Regions from separate parts of the Mesorhizobium sp. M1E.F.Ca.ET.045.02.1.1 genome, predicted to be linked through region 2. Evidence: predicted binding sites of a transcription regulator. Region 2 holds the regulator's gene; each other region holds the start of a gene.

Region 1 (4,679 bases), 1.8 Mb from region 2:
GTCTTGAGCAGCCGCGTGATCGTCGGCTCGGTCGTCATGCCGGCCTGGATCTTGTCCTGCTGCATGGCGGCGATGAAAGTGTTGCCGGCGCCGACCGGCACGGAGGTGAATTCGCCGAGCTTCAGCCCGTTCTTGACCGCAAGATATTCGGTCAGGAAGTTGGTCGAGGAGCCGAGGCCGGTGACGCCGAGGCTCATGCCCTTGAAATCGGCGGGCGACTTGATCTCCGGATGTTTCGCCGAGACAAGCTCGACCTCGCCCGGCGCCTGGCTGAACTGGACGACGGATTCGACGAACTTGCCCTTGGCCTGCAGGTCGATGCTGTGGTCGTAGAAGCCGACCACGCCCTGAACGGCACCCGCCAGCATCTCGTTCTCGGCATCGACGCCCGCAGGCTCATTGAGCAGCTCGACGTCGAGGCCTTCATCCTTGAAATAGCCGAGCGCCTCGGCGAGCTTGGCGGGCAGGTAGATCTGTTTTTCGTAGCCGCCCACCATGATCGAGATCTTGTCGGCGGCCGACGCAGTCGTTGCGCCCGCGGCAACCATGGCAAGCGTCAACGCCGCCGAACGCAGGGCGCATTTAGAGATGAAACCGGTCACGTAACTTCCTCCACCTGGGCGGCGTGCCATCCGGGCCGCGCCGCATTTCCTCCTTGCCGGCCCGCTCCCAGACCGGTCACGTGGCGAACGCCACAAAACTGTCATGGCATGCCCAAGCTTTCAGCTGGCTTTCAGCCATTTTAGCGGCTGTTGAAATGGAACCGAGCGGGATTGCCAATCACGTGGAGGTGAAGCCAAGCACGTCGCGCATGCCGTATTCGCCGGGCGGCTGTCCGGCGACCCACAGCGCCGCCGCGATGGCGCCGCGCGCGAACATCGAGCGGTCGCCTGCAGCATGCGAGAGCGTGAGCGCCTCGGCTTCGCCAAGGAAGCTGGCGCTGTGCTCGCCGACGATGCTGCCGCCCCGCAGCACGGCAAAGCCGATCTCGCCGGCGGGACGCGGGCCGGTGACGCCGTCGCGGGTACGCCTTGCCAGCTCATCCAGCCTGACGCCTCGCCCGCGCGCGGCCGCCTCGCCCAGCATCAGCGCCGTGCCCGACGGCGCGTCAACCTTCAGGCGGTGATGCGCTTCGAAAATCTCGATGTCGCAATCGTCGGCGCCGAGTGCCCGCGCCGCCTGCTCGACCAGGCCGGTCAGCAGGTTGAGCCCCAGCGAATAGCTGCCGGAGCGCACGATGGCGATTTTCCTCGCGGCGTCGGCGATGGTTTCCAGTTCAGCGGCGTCGAAACCTGTCGAACCGATGACCAGCGCCGGCCCGCCGCGCGCCGCGCAGGCCTTTGCCAGTTCGGCGGACGCTGCCGGCGTGGTGAAGTCGACGACCACATCGGCCAGCGCCAGCGCCTCGTCACGCTCGACCAGCCCCTCACCTGCGCTGCCCGGTCGGTGGAAGCGGGCGGCGAGATCGAGCCGCGGATCGGCCGCGACGGTCTCCGCCATCTGCCGGCCCATGCGGCCGAGTGCGCCGGTAATGGCTATCTTGAGCTGCGGCATGGCTATCCCTGTCGAAAGCTGAGTCGGAACAATCCTCTAGCACGCCACCTTGCCAAATTGATTCAGCCGGCTACGGCGCCACGACATCGGAGCGAGACAAGGGCGAACTGTACGCGAATGTGAAGCGTCACACTCATCATGGCTCGCGCGATGTGCTAATTTAGCTCCGCTGTCCGGCCGCGACGCGCCGCCCGGGCCGGGTCCGAGGGGGGACGCCCATGTTACGGCCAGTGCATGTCCTGGTTCTTTCCTGCCTCGTGCTCGCACCACTCGCCGGCGGGGCATTCGCCGCCCAGGCATCTTCCGACAAATCGGACGATGCGGCAAAGAAGGCCGCGCTCGCCGAGGCGATCACCACCTGCGACCGGGGCGCCTCCGTGCCGCTCGACCCCGAAGCCAAGGCGCCGCCGATCCAGTATGGCGAGCTCTTCCCGTTCGATATGAACTTCGGCAAGCTCAAAGGCCTGGCCGACAAATGTCAGGCGGCGATGCTCGGCGCGCCGCAGGAAAAGCGGTTGACGCTGCAATGGCTGAGGGTCGAAGTAGCGCTCGACCAGCCGGGACTGACCTGGCTCATCCCGCAGATCAAGCCGCTGGCCGACGGCGGCAGCCCTGAAGCGAATTTCCTGCTCTACGAGTTCTATGCGGTGCATCGGCGCGACCGCGCGGATGCCGGTGCGCCGTCGATCACCCGCGAAATGGCGCTCGACGCCCTGCAGAAAGCTGGCGCCGCCGGGCATCTGATGGCCCTGATGACGCTGCTCCGCCAGTATAACGACGGGCCGCTGCTGCGCCGCGACGCGCGCAAGCTGGTCGAGACCGCGCAGCACATCATCGACGCGCCGGTCCAGGGCCAGTCGCCCGGCGAATGGGACAGCCAGGTCCGTAAGGGCATGCCGCTGCTGATCGCGCAGACGACGCCGGAGAAGGACGGCTTCACCGGCGACGAGCAGCAAAAGGCCTTTCATGCTGTCGAGGCCGATTCCCAGGCCGGGACCAATGACTCGGTACGATCCGCGCTCGCCTACATCACGGCGCTCCGGCTGGGCCGGGGGACGCCGCAGGATGCAGCAAAGGCCAGGCAGTTGCTGGAGGCGCGCGTCGGTCACGACGATTACGCCATCCCGATGCTGGCCGACATGCTGGCCAAGGGCGAAGGCGGCCCGACGGACGGCAAGCGCGCCATCGCCATGCTGCGCGCCGCCAAGAATGTTGCCGAGGCCGGGCCGATGCTCGCCGGCCTGCTGCTGGACGGCAGGTTCGTCGGCCGCCAGCCGCGGGCGGCGGTCCAGCTGTTCAACGGCTCATGGGACCTCGATGCCTGCATCAGGCTTGCGGGCCCGCTTGTCGACTATGACGGCGTGCGGGTCGACTATCCCGAAATGCTGGTCGAACGCCTGAGCGACGGCGCCGATGCCGGCGAGCCCGGCGCGGCGCTGGCGCTGGCGCGGCTCGAGCTTTCGGACAATCAGCAGTTCAGGAGCGAGGACCAGGCGCGCGCCATGCTGAAGCCACTGGCGGATGGGGGCGACCGCGACGCGCTCTGGCTCTACGCCTCGACGCAATATGCCAATCTCGATTCGACCAGCTATCGGCCGTCGCGCCGCGAAGACGGCCTGAGCGACGATCGACTGAAAACCCTGATCGACGAGGGCGAAGGCAAGAAGGAGGCGCAGGCCTACCTGCTTCATGCCAAGCTGCTGCGGCGGGGCTTGGTCTATCCGCAGGACGACGTCAGGGCGACCGCGATGCTGATCAACGCCGCCAATCTCGGCAGCGTCGAAGCCATGGTGCTGCTCGGCGACGCCTATGACAACGGTCTCGGCATCGACAAGAACCCGCGCGAGCGGCTGCACGCGTGGCGCGAGGCGGCACGGTTGGGCTCGCTCAAGGCAAAGGGCAAGCTCGCCGATGCCTTCACCTTCGACAGTTTCGATCACTTGATGACGCTGCGCGAAGGCATCACCAACCGCATTGCCCTCTACAATGACGGCATCGGCAGGATGGGCGCCGGGGTGTTCGGCGGCGATGCCGGTATCGAACTCAGCGGCCTCTTTTCCGGGCCGGCCTCCAGCGCCGGAACGGCCGCGGTCGCCGCCGCGGTGATGGACGCGTTCCGGGAAGCGCCGGCCGGCCTCGACGAGGAAAACCTGGTCGGCGTCGGCAAGGCCCTGCCCGACGAAATCCGCATCGCGATCGAGACGACGCTGAAGAGCGAGGGTTTTTACGCGGGTGAGCTGAAGGGCTATTTCGGCCCCGACGCGCGCAAGGCGCTGGCCGCATGGGTCGATGCGAAAGGCCCGCTCACCGATGCTCCGAGCCCGCAAACGGCGGCCGGGACACAGCAGGCGGCACCGGCTTCAGACATGCTCGCGGGCGAAATCCTCGACCGCGTCCGCGACAAGGCCTTCACCCAGGCGCAGGCCGCCAAGACCGACAAGCAGAAGAAGGCCGCCATCAAGCAGCTCGGCATGCTCGCCCGCTATGGCGACCTCCCCTCGCGCTGGGTGCTGGTGCGCAACTATCACCAGGCAAGGGTCGTGCGAGCGGTCGTCACGCCCGACGAAGTCACGCGCTATGCGCTGGACATCCTGGTCTCGAAACCCGACGGCGTCGACAAGGCGGAGTTCGAATTCATCTTCGACCTGACGCAGATCGCGCAGGACCGGAAATCACGCGCGGTCGGCAACGCCACCCTTCAGGCGATCCGCGACGATCCGCGCCTGCAGGACCCGCTGACGCTCGGCGCCATCATGGGACAGTTCGCCTTCGCGCCCGACGCCTGCGACTCCGTCCTCGCTGCTGCCCGCAAGGCCGGCATCGACGGCGTGGGCGAGGATGGATGCGACGAGCAAACACGCACAGCTCTCATCGCATTCGCCAAGGACAAGGGTGCAACCGGCATCGATGCCACGGCCCGCAAGGCGGCCGCGGAAGAGATCAAGACGCTGGACGCTCAGGCCGCCAAATAGTCAAAGCCGAGCGATCAAAGCGCCCTGAGCCAGACCTTGTTGTCGTGGAAGGCGGCGCCGCCATAGGGCGCCGGCGCGTCGGCGCCGGTGAGCACGTTGATGCCCTCGCCGCGCTCGTGCGCGCCGTTCGGCCAGATGCCTTCGGCCACCACC
Region 2 (4,679 bases):
TTCGGCATCCAGGATTCCTCGATGCTGAGGATGCTTGCCGACGCCAATGGCCTGATCGTGCGCGAACCCTTTGCCCCGGCAGCCGAAGCCGGCGCCGAATGCAGCGTGCTGATGCTGCGCTGAGCCGACCTCTTATTCCGCAGTCAGCGTGCGGGTCAGCGGATGATCCGGATCGGCGAGCCCGTCGACGACGTTGAAATGATGGCGATCCGGCTCGACCACCGAGTTTGTGGCGGCGCCGAGCCCGGTCCAGATGTTGGCAAGCAAGGCGCTCTGGCGCAGGAACTCGGAGCGCTCGCCGCCGCCGGCCCAGCAGGTGATACGGGTTCCGTTCATGGGCCGCAACAGCGCCGGGCTCTCGGCCGACGCTTCCTGCTCGTCGATCGCCAGCGTCGCGTTCATCTCTGTGAACATGATCGGCCGCAGGTCGTGCACGCCCGAAATCGAAACGATGTGGCGTACGCGTCGCGCCACTTCGGACCCCAGCGGAGTGGCCGTGGTCATCATCCGGCTGGCGAGATGTCCGCCGGCCGAATGTCCCGTCAGCATCAGCGGGCCATCGACCATTGCCGCCGCCGTGCCGATCGCGGCCGCGACTTCTTCCACGATGCCGCTGATCCGCGCTTCGGGGCAAAGCGTGTAGGAGGGCATGGCAACCGCAAAGGATCTGCTGATCGCGCCGTTGGCCAGGTGCGACCAGCAACTCTTGTCCGACTCCATCCAGTAGCCGCCATGAATGAACACCACGAGCCCTTTCGGCGTTGCGCGCGGAAGAAAGAGATCGAACCGGTTGCGCGGCGCTTCGCCATACACGATGTCGAGCCGTGCACGGCCCTCGGCCAGAAGCCTTTCGCGAAACGCGCGCGCCGGCGCCTGCCAGGCCGCCGGCCAGCGGTCGCCGCCAGCGATGTTCGCCCCGTTGGCATAGGCATCGTCCCAATCCGTGATGCGATGATCGAGCACCGGCCCCTCCCAAACGCGTGGCTTTCGCCAGCAATGGCCGGCGCCGGATGCCGCGTCAATGCTTCCGACCGGAGACATTTTATGCCCGAAACAAGTTCCGGCTGGTGCGATCCGGCAAAACCGGCGCGAGTTGCCTCGTATCAGGTCACAGCGGTCTTGACGGCGAAGCGCGCGTCCCGCCAGGCACCGGTGCGCAGGATGTCTTCCAGCACCTGGACGGCATCCCAGACGTCGCGGTAGCCGACATAGAGCGGCGTGAAGCCGAAGCGGATGGTCGCCGGCGCGCGGAAATCGCCGATCACGCCGCGCTCGATCAATGCGCGCATAACCTGGTAGCCATGGGGATGAGCGAACGACACCTGGCTGCCGCGCTCGGCGCCGTCGCGCGGGCTTTCCAGTTCGAGGCCGAGGGCGCCGCACCTGGCTTCGACGAGGCGGATGAACAGATCCGTCAAGGCGATGCTCTTGCCGCGCACGGCATTCATGTCGACCTTGTCCCAAAGGTCGAGCGCTCCCTTCAGCGCCCGCATCGACAGCACGGGCTGTGTGCCGCACAGGAACCGCCGGATGCCGGTACCGGCGGCATAACCCTGTTCGAACGCGAAAGGCCGGGCGTGCCCCCACCAGCCGCTGAGCGGCTGGCGAATGTCGTCGTGATGGCGTTTGGCGCCATAGATGAAGGCCGGCGAGCCGGGCCCGCCATTGAGGTACTTGTAAGTGCAGCCAATTGCGAAATCGGCGTTCGAACCATCGAGATCCACCGGCAGGGCGCCTGCCGTGTGGCAGAGATCCCAGACGATCAGCGCGCCGGCCCGATGGGCCCTGCGTGTCAGGGCAGCCATGTCGCGCAACCGGCCGGACTTGTAGTTGACGTGATTGACCAGGATGACCGCGACACGCTCATCGATCAGGTCCTCGATCGTCGAGGCATCGACGCCCTCGAGCCGCAACACCGTGCCGGGCCGCGTGGAGGCCACCCCTTCCGCCATATAGAGGTCGGTCGGAAAGCTGTCGCCCTCGGCAACGATCACCGACCGGTCGGGCCGCATCGCGAGCGCCGCATGCAGGACCTTGTAGATGTTGATCGAAGTCGTGTCGCAGACGACGGTCTGGCCGGGCCCGGCGCCGATCAGGCGCCCAAGCCGGTCACCCAATTCGACAGGCATGTCGAACCAGCCGGCAGTGTTCCAGGCGCGGATGAGATCGTGCGCCCATTCGCCCGTCGCCGCCTTCTCGATCTCGTCGAAGACATCGGACGAAGCAGCACCCAGCGAATTGCCGTCGAGATATATCACCCCTGTCGGCAATGCGAAGCGGCGGCGCATCGAGCGTAGCGGATCGGCCGCATCCATCGCCTCGATTTCGGCGAGATCGGGAAGTGCGATCATGATCCTGTAGCCCCCATCGGTCATTCACGAATAGTGCGTCGACGGCCCGACATCAACCGTGCCTCACATGACTGGAATCGCTCGTGGCAGCGCCAACGCGGCATGCGATTTCCGCCGTGCGCGGTGTGAGGTCGTTGACGGTTTGGCTCCGTTTCGTTCACGGCCCGCGAGCTTTCCCGGCGTCGACGTCCTTCCGCATGCCATCATTCGCGCCGGTTATTCAACGCACGGAGGAGCAACGCGCAAGCACGTGGGCATCGGAAAAAACTGTAAGGAATTCAATGCCAGATCGCCGGTCCCGGTGCCCAAAAGCCGCATTTCGGCGTCTTTGCGGGCCGCGCTCTGGTTATCGCCGCGCTAACGCATTCATTAAACTTTAAACGGTTGCGGAACACAACTGGAACAGATAGTGTTTGTTCTGGGTTTGTTTTTCTGATTCTGGTTTCAAAACCCATGGGGGCCGCCATGCTGACGCGCAAACAACATGAACTCCTGATGTTCATCCACGAACGGCTCAAGGAAAGCGGCATTCCACCGTCTTTCGACGAGATGAAGGAAGCCCTCGACCTGGCCTCGAAGTCGGGCATTCATCGTCTGATCACGGCGCTGGAGGAGCGTGGCTTCATTCGCCGGCTGCCCAACCGGGCGCGCGCCCTGGAAGTGCTGCGCCTGCCCGATTCGATCGCGCCTGGCCTCAATGCGGCGAGGAAGTTTTCGCCGAGCGTCATTCAGGGGAGCCTGGGGCAAGGCGGTCTCGGCCGGCAGATCAAGCCCGCGGCGTCCTCGCGTACGCCCAGCAATGACGACGATGCCGCGTCGGCTGTGTCGATCCCGGTGATGGGCCGGATCGCGGCCGGCGTGCCGATCGACGCCATCCAGCATCAGACGCATACGATCACGGTCCCGCCGGACATGATCGCGGGCGGTGAGCATTATGCGCTGGAGGTCAAGGGCGACTCGATGATCGAGGCCGGCATCTTCGATGGCGACACGGTCATCATCCGCAATGCCAACACCGCGAGCCCGGGCGAGATCGTGGTGGCGCTGGTCGACGACGAGGAGGCGACGCTGAAGCGCTTCCGCCGCAAGGGCGCTTCGATTGCCCTCGAAGCCGCCAATCCGGCCTATGAGACTCGCATCTTCGGTCCGGATCGCGTCAAGGTTCAGGGCAAGCTCGTAGGGCTCATTCGCCGCTATTGAGTGGCTGTAGCGGCTTCGCATCGGTCTTTTCAGGCCGCTGGTAAGGCGCCAGCCCCCTTGCCTCGCGCGAATACCGTCGTTGCTCGTGCCAGGGCCGGTAAGGCTTTTCGACGGCATACTGGATGGCGGCGCGCGCCGTTGCCGATTGCGGATCGAAGAAGACGGCGGCGCTGCCGTCACGCGCGAGTTGGCGCTTGGTGACGACAAGGATGCGCGGATCGCGGCAAGGATTGTAGGCCGTGGCGTCGTCTATGACGATGAGGTCGGCGAAGCCGCAGGCCGGCCTGGCGCTGTTGCGATTTTCCGCCAGCGCGACAATCGCGCCGGACGGGTGCCGGCCGATGCAGAGGTCTCCCGTGCAGTAAAAAGGCGACCCTGGCGGCAGGTCGACGGGATCGGCGATGTCCAGCGCGCCCTTGGCGAATGTCTCCGGCGGCACGATCGTTTCAGCCTTCAGCGCGCGTTTCCAGTTGTCGGTGGTGAACTCGTTGGAACGGTCACGATTGACAGCGAGCTCGCCGCCGCCGATCGGCATCGCCACCAGATGCGCGTCCTCCGAGATCAGCACATCCGGCGTGCGGACATGCGGGATGGTCAGCACGCCGGCCAGCGCGAAGGGAACGGCCACCAGCCTGAGCCAGGTGGTGGCCATGGTCGCGATGACAAGCGCGACCGTCACCAGCAGCACCGACTGGATCGAGATCAGCCCCACGGCATCGACTGGCGAGCGTTCCGAAATCCACGCCGAGATCGCGATCATCGCCGCCCTTGCCCATCACATAGAGAAACGGACCGTCGAGGCCGAATGGCATGGTCAACGCGCTCAGGACGGCGAACGGCATGACGATCAACGAGACGATGGGCATAACCGCCAGATTGGCCAGCAGGCTGAGCGGCGACACCCGCTGAAAATGCCAGATCGCAAACAATATCGTTGCGCTTCCGGCGATCAGCGACGTCACGGCAGCGCCACCCAACCCAACCGCCAGCCTTCGCAATAGGAACCGCGGAAACGACCGTTTTGCAGGGGGTGTCCTCACCTTGTCGGCGCGGTAATCGGCCCAGCCGGCATAGGCGCCGACCAGGGCAGCGGTGGCTGCGAACGACATCTGGAAGCTCGGGCCGACC
Region 3 (4,679 bases), 1.2 Mb from region 2:
ATCTGCGGAATTTGCCGCGCACCGCCCGCTGGCCGGGCCACGTCACCGTGTTCGAAGGCGCGGTCGGCTACACCTTCGCGGTGCCCGATCCGCTGGCCAAGGCGGACGAGGCCGCGGCCGCCTCAGGCAGCCTGCGCGCGCCGATGCCGGGGCTGGTCAAGCTGGTGCGCGCGGCAGCGGGTGACACGGTGATCAAAGGCCAGCCGCTCCTGATCCTCGAGGCTATGAAGATGGAACACACCATCGCCGCCCCGCATGACGGGGTGATCGCCGAGATCGCGGCCGAAGGCGCGCAGGTGAGCGACGGCACGGTGCTGGTGCGGTTCGCGGAAGAAGGGCAAGGCTGAAACGCCCGTTCGGTTTGTCTCGTTAACGAGACAAAATAGTTGGGTATGGCGGGACGGCGCCGGCGTCGTAGAGCGCCGACCGCCGCCAAAAAGAAAATGGCCGGACGAGACCGGCCATTTTCACTTACCTGACGGATCGCTTACGGCTTGATCGGCGCGTATTTGCCGTCATGCCACTGGTTGATGTCGTAGCTGGCGTTCTTCAGGTCGCCCTTCTCGTCGAAGATGACGTCGCCGACGACGGTGCTGATCGGCTTGCCGTCCTTCAGTGCCTCGGCGACTTTGGCCGGATCGTCGGTGCCGGCGCGCTTGACGCCTTCGGCAACCGCCTGGATCACGGCGTAGGAGAACAGCGTGAAGCCTTCCGGGGTGAAGCCGCCGGCCTTGATCTTGGCCACGGCGTCCTTGGCTTCCGGCTTGGCCTGCGGATCGGACGGGAAGACGAACATGGTGCCTTCGCCGGCCGGGCCGGCGACCTGCCAGAATTCCGGCGTGGCGATCGAGTCCGGCATGATCAGCTGGAACTTGACGTTCTGCTCGGCAGCCTGGCGCAGGATGAGGCCGGCCTCGGGATGGTAGCCGCCGAAATAGACGACATCGGCCTTGAACTCCTTCAGCTTGGTGACCAAAGCCGAATAGTCCTTCTCGCCAGCATTGATGCCTTCGTAGTCGACCTCCTTGAGGCCGCCGGCGTTCATCGTCGCCTTGACCACATCGGCAACGCCCTGACCGTAGGCGCTCTTGTCGTGCAGGACGACGACGTTCTTGCCGGCATATTTCTTGGCGATCCACGGGCCGATGAAGGCGCCCTGCGCGTCGTCACGCGTGTAGAGGCGCATGATCGTCGGCCAGCCAGACTTGGCCGCGGCGTCGGTCAGCACCGGGTTGGACGAGGCAGGGCTCATCATCAGCGTGCCGGATTCAGCATAGACAGCGGAAGCCGGAATGCTCGAGCCCGAGCAGGCATGGCCATCGACGAACTTGATGCCGTTGGCGACGATGCGGTTGGCCACCGAAACCGCCTGCTTCGGGTCGCACTGGTCGTCCTCGATATCGAGCTTGATCTGGGAGCCGTTGACGCCGCCGGCAGCGTTGATGGCGTCGGCGGCGGCCTTCGCGCCCTGCTTGAACTGGTCGCCGATCGTGGCGAGCTGTCCGGTCATCGGGCCGACCACCGAGATGGTGATGTCGTCGGCGAAAGCAACCGATGCGCTCATCATCAGGCCCAATGCGGCCGCGCTCAAAATACCCAATCTTTTCATGGCAATAAGAACTCCTCCACTTGCGCGCGGCCGTGCCGGCCACGCTGTTCCTGAGAGCCGGGACAATTCCACCCTTCGCCGGAACTGTCGAGAGGACAATACATACCGCTTTGGTTCATTTCGGCCAGGATTTCTTGGGCCAAGCCGCACTCAGCCGCGGCCGGGCGGAACGCCTAAAATGCAAAAGCCGCGCCGGCCTTGTCCCGGCCGGTCGCGGCTTTTGCAGTCGAGCTTTCCCGGCGCCCCCGCGCCTGAACCCGCTCGCTTCCCTGTGTCTGCGCAGCTAGGCAAAGTCTTGCCTGCCGCGTTCTTGCTCTTGTCAACCGGCCGTCTTTCTGCGGCCTTGTCCCCTGAAGACTTTCGGACCTCGGGCCTACAAGGTCAGTGCATCGTCATCCATTCGCGCGCTTCGCGCAGCGCCTTGGCGATCTCGACCTTCGACATCGTGGCCGAGAGTTCCGAGCGCAGTTCGGCGGCGCGGAGCGAACCCTTGATCGCGGCGATGTTGAACCATTTGTGGGCGGCAACGACGTCGGTCTCGCAGTCGCGGCCGGTCGCATACATCATGCCCAGTTCGAAAAGAATGTCGGCCTGGGCAGTTGCCCCCATGGCGCCGAAGCCGGCCTCGAGCATTTCAAAACGTGCCATTTCAATCCCCTGTCTGGCTCCCGAGAGCTGCCTCCTTCTGTCCCAGTTGTCCCTTGGGGCGGGCCGCTCTTTCGATGCTTTCGAGAATGACGGCTGGCCTTGAATCCGTCGTTAAATGGCTTGCTTAATTTGAAGAAAACAAAGCTAAAACAAGAGGTAAACGCGGAAAACTGTTAAGCATAGGAACCCAGCAATTGCGCCTTTTTGCGTTAAATTCGACGAAAATTTCGGGGGCCGCAATCAAGACTTCGCTAACCACGGAAACCGAAGCCTTTTCCGCTCGCGTTCAGTTTCAGTGACTAGCGCAGCTAAAAATCCTTGCAACCTTCCGTGGCGGCACCGCTTTCGTTTTGGCGGCGGCTGGATTAGCTTTACCTTTGCGTAAGGGACAGAGAGGCGGAACGAGCCCCGCCTGAATTCTGAAGGGAGGATAAACATGTTTCGAAAAGTGAGCCTGGCCCTGGCGGCCACCTTGATGATTGCGGGTGCTGCATGGGCCGACCCGATCGAAGGCAATTGGAAGACGCAGGCCGGCTCGACGGCGGCGATCGCCGGCAGCGACTCGTTCTCGATCACGCTGAAGTCCGGCAAATATGCCGGCAAAACCATCGGTTCCTTCAAGGCAGCCGGCGACAACAAGTACACCGGCACCATAACCGACCCGGAAACCGACAAGACCTATTCCGGCAAGGCAACGATTTCCGGCGCCTCGCTCAAGATGAGCGGCTGCGTGCTGGGCGGGCTGATCTGCAAGAGCCAGACCTGGCACAAGCTCTGATCGCCGCTTGAATGACCTGATGAACGGGGCCGCGCGGCCCCGTCTTCTTTTTAGGCCCCGTTTTCTTTTCAGGCGCCCTTTCGAAGCGCATTGCCGGACGCGGCGGTTTCCAGCGGCTGAAGCTCGTCGCCGGCGACGAGCTTCAGGTTCTTGTCTTTCCGCACGTCGTTTCCCAAAACCGCTGCACACTTTTGGCGACCTGCGTCAGCCAGATCGCGACCGTATCAATCATTTTGAACGGTAGATGAATACCGGTCTCAGAACCGGTTCAGAGGCATTCGGGCATTCTCCTCGCCATTGAAGGAGAGACCAATGCTTGTCCGCCGCTTCACCATCGTCTGCCTGCTGATGAGCCTGTTCGGCATGGTCTTCGCCATCCTCGTGGCCGAAGCCGGCCGTCCGGCCCGCTCGTCGGGAATGGCCGACACCTGCCGGCTGGACTGCATGAACCATTTCGACCGCTGAAACGACCAATACTCGAAACCGGAACCACCACCATGAACCGCATCGCTACCTCGACCCTCCAGACCCTTCGGCTCCTGCCGCGGGCGATGCTCATCCTGATGCTGCTTGCCGCTCCCGTGCTGGCGGTGCCGATGATGCGCGCCGACACCGGCTCGATCATCGAAGCGCCGACGCCGAAGAAGGCGGGCGTCGGCTTCGTGCTGCTGGTCAGCCTGCAGCGCGGCTGACACGGTCGAAGAAAAATACGCCGCAGGGCGAGCTTCGCGTCCGCCTCCCCCTCCCAAGTGCTCGTCCAAATCCCTATATTGGGCCATGGAAAAGCGAATCTACCCCCAAGCCATCGAATCGGTCGTCATGCCGGAGCCTTTCGGCAGGCAGAGCTTCGACGACGCCAAGAAGGCGGTCGCGGCGCTGCAGAGGCTCTACGACCGCAACACCAAATTCCTGCGCGATTCCTTCGCCGAACTCGCGGCCGGCGGCGACGAGAGCAAGCGCTACCGCGCCTTCTATCCGCAGATCGGCGTCACCACGACCTCGTTCACCCAGATCGACTCGCGCCAAGCCTACGGCCATATGCCGACGCCTGGGCATTTTGCCACCACCATCACCCAGCCGCAGCTTTTCGAGAGCTACCTCGTCGAACAGCTTCGGCTCATCATGCGCAATCACGGCGTGCAGGTGACGGTGTCGGAATCGACAACGCCGATCCCGTTGCATTTCGCCTTCCTGGAAGGCACCTATGTCGACGGCACGGCGGCCGAGCGCATCAAGCGGCCGATCCGCGACCTGTTCGACGTGCCGGACCTCGACGGCACCGACGACCAGATCGCCAACGGCACCTTCGAGGTGGCGTTCGGCGAGCCGAGGCCGCTGGCGCCATTCACCGCGCAGCGCATCGACTATTCGCTGCACCGGATGTCGCATTACACGGCGACCAGCCCGCAGCATTTCCAGAACTTCGTGCTGTTCACCAACTACCAGTTCTACATCGACGAGTTCGTCGCGCGTGCCCGGGATCTGATGGAAAAGGGCGGAGGCGGCTACAGTGAATTCGTCGAACCGGGCAATGTGGTGACAAAGGCCGGAGCCGGCGCGCCGAGCGACGGCACGCCGCCTCCGCGCCTGCCGCAGATGCCGGCCTATCATCTGAAGAAGCCGGGCCATGGTGGCATCACCATG

Evidence for each region. Region 2 encodes LexA, which represses DNA repair genes until DNA is damaged. Its sites were predicted from a motif close to TGTTCNNNNTGTGTTCNG; they were not measured.
Region 1: EJ070_RS35200 (sel1 repeat family protein) is a predicted target of LexA. The motif match lies at 1,706-1,723, and genes of this name have one in related genera.
Region 3: EJ070_RS32290 (sel1 repeat family protein) is a predicted target of LexA. The motif match lies at 2,392-2,409, and genes of this name have one in related genera.

Annotation. Positions count from the first base shown of each region.
Region 1 covers NZ_CP034447.1:7,174,741-7,179,419, forward strand. The annotation lists gene EJ070_RS35190 (ABC transporter substrate-binding protein) at 1-548, opposite strand, end outside; gene dapB (4-hydroxy-tetrahydrodipicolinate reductase) at 781-1,554, opposite strand; gene EJ070_RS35200 (sel1 repeat family protein) at 1,773-4,526, shown strand; gene EJ070_RS35205 (molybdopterin oxidoreductase family protein) at 4,541-4,679, opposite strand, start outside.
Region 2 covers NZ_CP034447.1:5,371,120-5,375,798, reverse strand. The annotation lists gene glp (gephyrin-like molybdotransferase Glp) at 1-123, shown strand, start outside; gene EJ070_RS25860 (alpha/beta hydrolase) at 133-963, opposite strand; gene kynU (kynureninase) at 1,104-2,351, opposite strand; gene lexA (transcriptional repressor LexA) at 2,817-3,551, shown strand; partial or broken gene EJ070_RS25845 (ComEC/Rec2 family competence protein) at 3,535-4,679, opposite strand, start outside.
Region 3 covers NZ_CP034447.1:6,588,425-6,593,103, forward strand. The annotation lists gene EJ070_RS32280 (acetyl/propionyl/methylcrotonyl-CoA carboxylase subunit alpha) at 1-347, shown strand, start outside; gene EJ070_RS32285 (ABC transporter substrate-binding protein) at 488-1,609, opposite strand; gene EJ070_RS32290 (sel1 repeat family protein) at 1,991-2,257, opposite strand; gene EJ070_RS32295 (DUF2147 domain-containing protein) at 2,694-3,035, shown strand; gene EJ070_RS36540 (hypothetical protein) at 3,348-3,500, shown strand; gene EJ070_RS32300 (hypothetical protein) at 3,533-3,727, shown strand; gene EJ070_RS32305 (AMP nucleosidase) at 3,855-4,679, shown strand, end outside.